Regions from separate parts of the Companilactobacillus pabuli genome, predicted to be linked through region 3. Evidence: predicted binding sites of a transcription regulator. Region 3 holds the regulator's gene; each other region holds the start of a gene.
The links. Region 3 encodes HrcA, which represses chaperone genes, less so after heat shock. Its sites were predicted from a motif close to TTAGCACTCNNNNNNNNNGAGTGCTAA; they were not measured.
Positions count from the first base shown of each region.

Region 1: a site for HrcA is predicted at 1,476-1,502, ahead of G6534_RS02025 (ATP-dependent Clp protease ATP-binding subunit). Genes of this name have one in related genera too.
Region 2: a site for HrcA is predicted at 1,595-1,621, ahead of G6534_RS09630 (Hsp20/alpha crystallin family protein). Genes of this name have one in related genera too.

Region 1 is NZ_CP049366.1:427,142-430,431, reverse strand. Features, by position in the region: gene ptsP (phosphoenolpyruvate--protein phosphotransferase) at 1-957, opposite strand, end outside; gene G6534_RS02030 (phosphocarrier protein HPr) at 957-1,223, opposite strand; gene G6534_RS02025 (ATP-dependent Clp protease ATP-binding subunit) at 1,550-3,290, shown strand, end outside.
Region 2 is NZ_CP049366.1:1,970,658-1,973,947, forward strand. Features, by position in the region: gene G6534_RS09615 (APC family permease) at 1-160, opposite strand, end outside; gene G6534_RS09620 (helix-turn-helix transcriptional regulator) at 291-1,133, opposite strand; gene G6534_RS09625 (DUF488 domain-containing protein) at 1,161-1,520, opposite strand; gene G6534_RS09630 (Hsp20/alpha crystallin family protein) at 1,690-2,127, shown strand; gene G6534_RS09635 (LacI family DNA-binding transcriptional regulator) at 2,915-3,290, opposite strand, start outside.
Region 3 is NZ_CP049366.1:1,309,056-1,312,345, forward strand. Features, by position in the region: gene dnaK (molecular chaperone DnaK) at 1-46, opposite strand, end outside; gene grpE (nucleotide exchange factor GrpE) at 82-642, opposite strand; gene hrcA (heat-inducible transcriptional repressor HrcA) at 659-1,705, opposite strand; gene G6534_RS06355 (hypothetical protein) at 1,878-2,060, shown strand; gene ribF (riboflavin biosynthesis protein RibF) at 2,247-3,173, opposite strand; gene truB (tRNA pseudouridine(55) synthase TruB) at 3,186-3,290, opposite strand, start outside.

The DNA of each region.
Region 1 (3,290 bases), 880 kb from region 3:
GTAGGCCTCAAATTGATCATCTTCAGTTGGAAGTTTATCTGATTGCATGTACAAGAATTCTGTACGATACAAACCGACACCTTCGGCACCATTATCAATAACACCTTGTAAATCATCAGGAGTACCGATATTAGCAGCAATATCAAAGTGCTTGCCATCAGCTGTAACTGAAGGTTCGTCCTTTAATTTTTCCCATTCTGCTTTTTCTTCGGCAAACTTCTTGGCTAATTCAGCGTAATGTTTGATATCGTCATCAGTTGGTCCAACAATTGCAGCACCGTCTAAACCATCAACGATGACTGTATCGCCTTCTTTAACGTCTTTAGTGATTGTATCTGTACCAACAACAGCAGGTAGTTCCAAAGAACGAGCCATGATAGCTGAGTGGGCTGTACGACCACCAATATCAGTAACGAAACCTTTAACATACTTTTTGTTTAATTGAGCAGTATCACTTGGTGTCAAATCATGAGCAACGATAACAACTTCGTGGTCGATCAATGCTGGATTTGGTAATGCTACACCTAGTAAATGAGCCATAACACGCTTTGTGACATCGCGTACATCGGCTGCTCTTTCTTGCATGTATGGGTTGTCTGTCATTCCTTCAAAAATAGAAATGAAGTTTTCTGATACATCATGTAATGCTTGTTCAGCATTAACACTCTTATCTTTTACTTCTTGTTCAACGGCACCCGTAAATTCTGGATCAGCCAAAATCATCTTATGTGCATCAAAGACTTGAGCTTCTTCTTCACCTAGAGATTCCTTAGCGGTATCTCTGATTTTTGTTAGTTCATCATCTGATGTTGAAATAGCATCTTTAAGACGACTGATTTCTGCATCAGCATCTGAAATACTTTTCTTAGTGAAAGACAAATCTGGTTGAACTAAAAGGTATGCTTCTGCAGTTGCGATACCATCACTAGCTGCAATCCCTTTAATAGTTTTAACCATTATTCTGCCAAACCTTCCTTTGTCATTGTATCTGAAATAGCTACGATTGCGTCAGCAGCATCGTCACCATCGGCTGTAATTGTAACGTCAGCACCTTGGCCAACACCTAGTGACATAACACCCATGATTGACTTCAAGTTTACTGATTTACCTGAAAATTCGATGTTAATGTCTGAGCTAAACTTGCTAGCTGCTTGTACCAACATAGTAGCTGGACGTGCGTGGATTCCTGTTTCTGCAATAATGTGAAATTCTTTCTTTTCCATAATAAATACCTCACCATATAGTTATAAAATTCTGTAGGAATACTACAAATATTCACTAATTAATTTACCATTATCTTTCATTTTTCACAAGGGGCATGCTCAAAAAAAGTGAATATAAGCCAACTGCGATAAGACGTTTAACGCTTACAACGCTACTCCCTGAAAGCGTTTATATTATCAAACTTTTTCAAAGAAATTTGAAAAAATATTTTTATCTACTATTAATATAATAAAATTTTCCAATCTCAAGACTTAGCACTTGCATTCGTCGAGTGCTAATTATATACTACCGTTGTATCCTGTGATAGAGGAAAGGTGGGGTGCGTATGTTATGTCAGAATTGTCACAAGAATGAAGCAACAATTCATCTCTATACAAGTGTTAATGGTCAAAGGACAGAAATCAATCTCTGCCAAAACTGTTATCAAAAATTAAGAAATCAAGCTAACGAAGGTATGAATAATATGGCACAAAATCCGAACGGTGGATTTTCTAGTTTTGAAGACTTGTTCAACGCCTTAAACGGCGCACAACAACCTAATGCTTTCGAGCAACAAGGTCCCCAAACCCAAACTGGTGGCGGCAATGGAAATGGTCGCAGACCTAGAGGTAACGGAGTCTTAGATCAATATGGTGTCGATCTTACTGACCTTGCCAAAAAAGGACAGATCGATCCAGTTATTGGTCGTGACAAGGAAATTAATCGAGTAATTGAAATATTAAATAGAAGAACAAAGAACAATCCTGTTTTAATTGGTGAAGCAGGTGTTGGTAAAACTGCTGTTGTTGAAGGTCTTGCTCAAAAGATCGTTGACGGCGATGTACCAGAAAAACTACAAAACAAACACGTTGTACGTCTAGACGTCGTTTCTCTAGTTCAAGGTACCGGCGTTCGTGGTCAATTTGAACAAAGAATGCAACAACTTATCAACGAACTTCAAAAGAATCAAAATATCATCCTCTTTATCGATGAGATTCATGAAATTGTTGGTGCTGGTAATGCTGAAGGCGGCATGGATGCTGGGAACGTTTTGAAACCTGCCCTAGCCCGTGGCGACATTCAACTAGTCGGTGCAACAACTTTGAATGAATATCGGACAATTGAAAAGGACTCTGCTCTAGAACGTCGTCTCCAACCCGTTCAAGTCAATGAGCCAACTGTTGATGAAACTATTCAAATTCTTAAGGGTCTTCAACCTAAATATGAAGATTATCATCATGTTAAGTACTCTAGTGAAGCTATTACAGCTGCAGCTGAATTATCAGCTCGTTATATCCAAGATAGATTCTTGCCCGATAAGGCTATTGATTTGATCGATGAAGCTGGTTCAAAGAAGAACCTACAAATCAATCACGTCGACATGGCTGACTTAGACAACAAGATCTCCGATGCCGAAGTCCAAAAGCAAGCTGCCCTACGTAATGAAGATTACGAAAAAGCTGCTTATTATCGTGATCAAGTTACAAAATTCCAAGATATGAAGAATAGCAACAAGGATGAACCTGCTGGTCAAAATATCGTTACCGATAAAGAAATCGAAAAAATTATCGAAGAAAAGACCAACATCCCTGTCGGTGAATTACAATCTAATGAACAAGCTCAATTAAAGAACTTGGAACCAGATTTGAAGAAACACTTGATTGGTCAAGATAAGGCCGTCGGTGATGTAGCACGTGCAATCCGTCGTAACAGAGTTGGCTTTAACAAGTCTGGTCGTCCAATTGGTTCCTTCCTATTCGTTGGACCTACTGGTGTTGGTAAGACAGAGCTTGCTAAACAACTTGCTCGTGAACTATTCGGTTCCGAGGATTCAATGATTCGTTTCGACATGTCTGAGTACATGGAAAAGCATTCAATTTCTAAGTTGATCGGTTCACCTCCCGGGTATGTTGGTTACGAAGAAGCTGGTCAATTAACTGAAAAGGTTCGTCGTAATCCATACAGTCTAGTTCTACTAGATGAAATTGAAAAAGCTCACCCTGACGTTATGCACATGTTCTTGCAAATCCTCGATGATGGTCGTTTGACAGATTCTCAAGGTAGAACTGTTAGTTTCAAGGATACTA
Region 2 (3,290 bases), 660 kb from region 3:
CATGTAACGCTGCTTCATGTCCCGGCAAAATAAAGATACCTGTACCAATAACTGCTCCGATACCGAGTGATAATAAATCTCTTGCACCGAGAGTCTTGGTAAGTCTAGAATCAGCTTTTAAATAAGTCGCCACTGATTCCTTTTTAAAGACATTTTTCATGAAAATTTACCCCTTAATTTGCGTAAAATGAATTACACTAAGTTTAAATCTTACTACAATATTTTTAATAAAAAAAGGCAATCTTCTCTTGTATTTCAGAAGATTACCTCAATTTTTTTTAATAATTATTCTAATTATTACCCTCGGTACGATATTTCGTTGGTGCTACCCCAGTATATTTCTTAAAGGTTTGACTAAAATAACTCAATCTAGTGAAACCTAAAGCATCGGAAATATCATTGATACTCTTGTCAGATTCCTTTAATAAGAGCATCGCTTTTTGAATCTTACGTGCATTCAAGTAAACTGAAAAACTCAATCCCGTCTCTCGCTTAAACAATTTACTAAAATAATAATCTGATAAATAAACTTTACTCGAAACTTGATCCAACGTTAATCTTTTATCTAAATTACTATCAATATACTCTATTGCGGAAATAATGGAAGCATTTGACGTTGACATTGTCTTAATTTGTTGCAAGGCTTTGCCGTCACTATCGTCTAAATCATCAATAGTTTCATTAACATCTAATGCGTATTTGATAATAAAGTCATCAATACCACGGTTTTCAATAATAAGCTTGGCTATTCCCTCAATCATTGAACGCAAATAAATCACTTGGTCATTCAATCTACGCATCAAATCTAGTCTTTTAGGGCTGACTTCAGTAGTATCCTTGGCTACACAAATTTTTCCAACCCGTTGATTCAATTGAGAAATACGAATTGGTGCATCAGCATATTCCATATGATATTTACATTTATGAATACTTAATTTTGACAAATCTGCTTTTTTATCCTTTTGCGTCAAGGAAGCGCTTTCTGAAAGTACGCCAAAAATACCTGCTCGCAAATGGTCATCATTTCCCAAAACAAAGACTGCTATATCATTAGTTTGGGCATATGCCTGCAGCAGGCGAATTATTAATTTCTCGTTACTAGATAATAAAGACTGTAAATCGAACTCTTCCATTTCGTTAGCCAACCTCATTTACAATATTTAAATGGTTTTATTTAGATATTCCATGAGGACTACCGCATCATTGTGTTCTTCGTCTTTAGCACTGTATAAAATCAAAACATCTTGTTCTTGCAAAGCGGACTTAATTTCCGTTAAGAATTCAGGCGTATAAGGATTCTGATTAATTTCTTCCAAGTATTTCTTCTTGAATTCAGTATATTTTTCAGGATCGTGTCCAAACCATTTTCTCAATTCCGCTGACGGGGCAATTTGTTTTGCCCAAAGATCAAGTTTGGCTCTGACCTTAGACATTCCACGTGGCCATAGACGATCAACTAAGACTCGATAGCCTTCTGGTAATTCCTTGTCGTAAATACGTTTCAAAATTAGTTTAGTCATTTAACTAACCCTCTTTTTTTCATGTTAATTATATCACATAAAATTATTTATTATTTATGGATCTTTTGCCAATTTTATCACTCGACAATTAAGAGTGCTAAATTCTTGAACTTCCACCCAAAAGGGTCTTACAATGTATTTGTAATGAAGGGAAAGGAAGTAACACAGTATGACAAATGAAATTATGGATCGTAACAATTTAATGAGAAATTGGTTCAACAATGATTCTTGGATGAACAATTTTCCATCCATATTTGACAACAATTTCCCAGAAGATTCAACATTAAAGACTGATATTAAAGAAACTGATAAAGATTACGAGGTTCATGTAGATATGCCTGATTTTAACAAGAAGGATATCGACATTAATTATGAAAATGATGTACTAACAATTAGTGGTCATCGTGATAGCTTCAACGACCACAATGATAAGAACGGTGATATGATTATGAGCGAACGTTCAAGTGGCCGTTACATGAGACAATATCACTTGCCAGCAGTTGATTCAAAGAGTATCAAAGCTACTTATGACAAGGGTGTTCTAGAAGTTAACCTTCCAAAGCTAGAAAAGAAGGTTGAATCAGGACATCACATTGATATTGACTAATAATTTAAAAATATCAATTTAACTTCGACTTTTCAGAGAAGTCCGACTTACTGCATTTTGTTCGGTATGGTCGGGCTTTTTTTTGTTGATTCTTGCCGTCCTCCATAGCAAAGAAAATTTGGCTGGAACGTAGTGGGCACGATTTTGAGCTTTTGCATGAACCAAGGGCGCAAAATCTCAAAACTCGGCCTTATTCTAAGCAACAAGTTGCTAAGAATAATTTCACTACTGAGCCAATTTTCTTTGCTATTCCGGACTAGATAGTGTTTTTATTTTTTATATAATAAAAGACACAATTGCACCTTCACAGTTTCTTCACATTTTATAAATACATTTTTCATATTAATAAAGTACTATATAAATTGTAGATGAGAGATGTAATAAATCCCTTTTCTCACCCCCTATAACATATATATATTTAATCCCCTAATTTAAAAAACACCTTTCCCCGAGGTGTTTTTTTACGTATTTTAGGTATCTGCTAGTAGTAGTTATACACAAAATAAGCTATACTGATATATGCAGAGTGGAATTTTTCTACTCTCATGGGATGTAGTATTAAAATACTGCAAAAGGACTTAAGAATTTATAAAATTTAAAAAGACTTATCTATAAACAGGGCTATCCAAGTTTTACGTAATAAAAAATATTAAAACTATTTTCTGATAAGCCTGTAACAAACGAAAAACTGATAAAAGATGACTATACTTTTATCTTCCCCCCTATAACAAAATAAATCCCCTAAAAAGGGCATCCTTTTCTGATTAAGGATGCCCTTTTTGCTTACCTATTCTTCATTTAATGTTCCACGTAAAATCAATTCTGATGGAATCATCTTCTTCACAACGTCTTTTTCAAAGATAGACCAAAAAGCATATTCGCCAATTTCAGTCAATTTGTGATCAACCGTAGAAAAATCCATCAAACGGCTGTAATCCAAATCTTCCTGACCGATAACTGGGATTTTCTTCTTCATTTTGATCAATTGTTGAATTACCCCGGCTGCAACTTGGTCACTATTAGCAAAAATCACCTGTAAATCAGGATCTTTCTCTAGTAAATATTGAGCACCGAGATTACCACCTTTAAAATCTTTAGCTTTATTGTAAACGTGGTCTTGATCGATTTTCTTATCAAAAACTTGACGATAAGCGTGTTTAATT
Region 3 (3,290 bases):
CAGCAGAGTTTGTAGTACCTAAATCAATACCAATAACTTTAGACATAAACCTAAACCTCTTTTTAATTTTTTATTTACTTATTATTGTGCAACGACAACCATTGCTGGACGTAAGACACGATCTTCAAGTTTGTATCCCTTTTGTAGGACTTGAACAACAGTATCTTTTTTGTGATCATCATCTGCGGGAACAGTTTGAACAGCTTGAGCAACTGCAGGATCAAACTTCTCACCTGCATTGTCGATAGCTTTTACATGATTGTCTTCCAATGCTTTAACCATGTGTTGTTGAACCATCTCGATACCCTTTTTCAATTGTTTACTTGAGTCATCGGTAGCTTCAACATTCAAAGCACGTTCCAAGTTATCTAAAACCGGAAGAATTTCAGTAGCTAGCTTTTGTCCGTCATATTTAAGCATGCCAGCAACTTCTTTTTTATGACGATTATTCATATTTTGAATTTCAGCTTGGCTTCTTAAGAACTTATCTTCCAAGTCCGCATTCTTGGCTGTTAGATCCTTAATTTTTGCATCTTTGGGATCAACTTTTTTTTCGGCTGGCTTTTTTTCAGCCTTTTTATCATTTTTTGAAGCTTCCTCTTTAGCAGTCTTCAAATCTTGATCTTTTTGTTTATCTGCCATTACTTCCTCCTAAATTTCAAGAATCATCATACCTTGAATAATAATCAATTAATCTTTTTGCTAACTCAACTCTAAATTCGCCTAACAAACCAATCAATTGCGAGTAGTGCATCGTCGTTGGACCAAGTAAGGCAATGACACCTTTACCGTGATGTCCAACATCATAATTAGCAGTGATAATACTGTAATTCTTCAGTGCATCACTACCTAATTCGCTTCCTAAACGAACCTTGATTCCATCATCTAAAATTGATGGATCCAATAATTTTCTCAAATCATTGCTTTGATTAATAATCGAGAACAATGACTGAACTTCCGACATATCGTCGCTATTAGCATAATTCAAAAGATTCAATTGACCGTCGACATAATACTTCTCTGATTCAGCCTTCTTAAAGAGTGAATCCATCATATCCAACAAACCATCTGTTGAATACATATATTCGGAAAGAATTGCTGGGACATCGCTATGAAGCATTTGGAGAACTTTATTAAGGGGTTGTCCAACCAATTTGTCATTCACGATGTTGACGATTTTTTCAATTAATGAAGTATCAAAATCATCATCGACAGTATAAATATTATTTTCTACATTATTATCACTTGTGACAATGATTGCCATAAGCTGATGTGCGTTCAAAGGGACAATTCTAAATCCAGTCAAACGGATCGAACTACTTTCTGGTCCCAATGTAATTGCGGTGTAGCTGGTCAAATGAGATAAGATCTTGGCGGATTGTTCGATAATATCACCGATTTGATGATATGTTTTACCGAAGTCTTCGTCAATTCTTTGGGCAATATCTTGTGGCACACTAGTTGGTTGCACCAGATGATCAAGATAATAGCGATATCCCATTGCTGAAGGAATTCGACCTGAAGAAAGATGAGTCTTCTCGAGATACCCAACTTCTTCAAGTAAAGCCATTTCGTTTCTGATTGTCGCAGAACTTACATGAAATGGTAATTCATTCATCAATGTCTTCGACCCAACCGGCTGGCCGGTATCTGTAAATATGCGCACGACTTCTCTCAAGATTGCATCTTGACGTTGTGATAGCATTATACCGTCCTCCTTTTTAGCACTATTCATACCTGAGTGCTAACAATGTAAAATATAACAATCTATCCTTATAGTGTCAAGTATGCACGCTCATTTTTCATAATTATTTCATAAAAGCCTTTATTATTATCAACGTTGAAAAAGAGAACTACTTGGTTTGCAGGTTCTTTCTTTGGTTAACGATAAAATTCCGTCCTCCACAGCAAAGAAAATTTGGCTGGAACGTAGTGGGCACGATTTTGAGCTTTTGCATAAACCAAGTGCGCAAAATCTCAAAACTCGGCCTTATTCTAAGCAACAAGTTGCTAAGAATAACCTCACTACTGAGCCAATTTTCTTTGCTGTTCCGGACTAGAGCAGTGATTTTATTTCTTATATCAATAAATTAAAAACATCTACTTAGATAATAGTGTGCAAGTAAGCATGGGCACTATATTTAAAGTAGATGCTATTTTTGAATTACACGAAATAAGTAATAAAAAATGTTATCTAGTCGGTAACCTAACTCAAGAAAGACCCATTTGCACCTCAAGTTCTCCTTTTACAATACTTTTAAGGAATTACGTTTATCTAATTCTAATTGCTTGATCAAACCGTCTGCTCCGTCAAATTTCACTTCGCCACGTAAATATTTGACCCACTCGATTACTACTGGTTCTCCATAAATATCTCGATTAAAATCAAAAATATTGGATTCAATCGTAATACCAGTGTTTTCTTTGAAAGTAACATTGTAACCTACTGAGGTCATTGAATTGTACCAAACCCCATCTACTTTTATTTTAGTAGCATAAACACCAATTGAAGGAATCACTTGATCACCATCGACAGCTATATTGGCTGTGGGATAGCCGAGTGTCCGCCCGCGTTGTAGACCATGAATGACTTTGCCTTGGTTTTGATAATTGTAGCCTAAAAACTCATTTGCTTCGGCAATCTTGTCATTTGTAATGAATTCTTTAATAGCACTTGAACCAATTTTTTGATCATTGATCAATTGTTCTGGCACCATGACGGTTTCAAAATTACCTTTTGAATAGTTGGGTAAATTAGCCATATTAGCAACATCTTTTTTGCCATAAGTATAGTCAAAACCTGCAACAATATATTTAGCCTTGAGGTCAATCATATACTGATCTACAAATTCTTGGGGTTTGAGATGAGCAAAGTCAGGCGTGAATTTTACAAAGTAAAGATAATCCACTCCTAGTCCTTCGATCAATTGAGCTTTACGACTTCTCGTTGAAAGATATTTAAAATTAGTTTCATGTTGATAAACAGTTCTAGGTGAACGATCAAAAGTTAAGAGAATCGATTTCAAATTATGCTCTTTGGCCAATTTCACACCCGTTTTGATAACTTTTTGATGTCCCAAATGTACCCCGTCAAAAAAGCCCATGATCAAAACTGTTGCTTCAGTCGGCAATTGTTCTTTTTTTAGCGGATGTTTAACATTAATAATCTGCATAATTACCCTCTTTTACTTGTTGTTCAATAACATCAAATCTGGAATCCACATATTTCTAACTTTATCATACTTGTAAAGTGCCTTGGTAACGCCATCTCTTTGTACTCGTAATTTTTT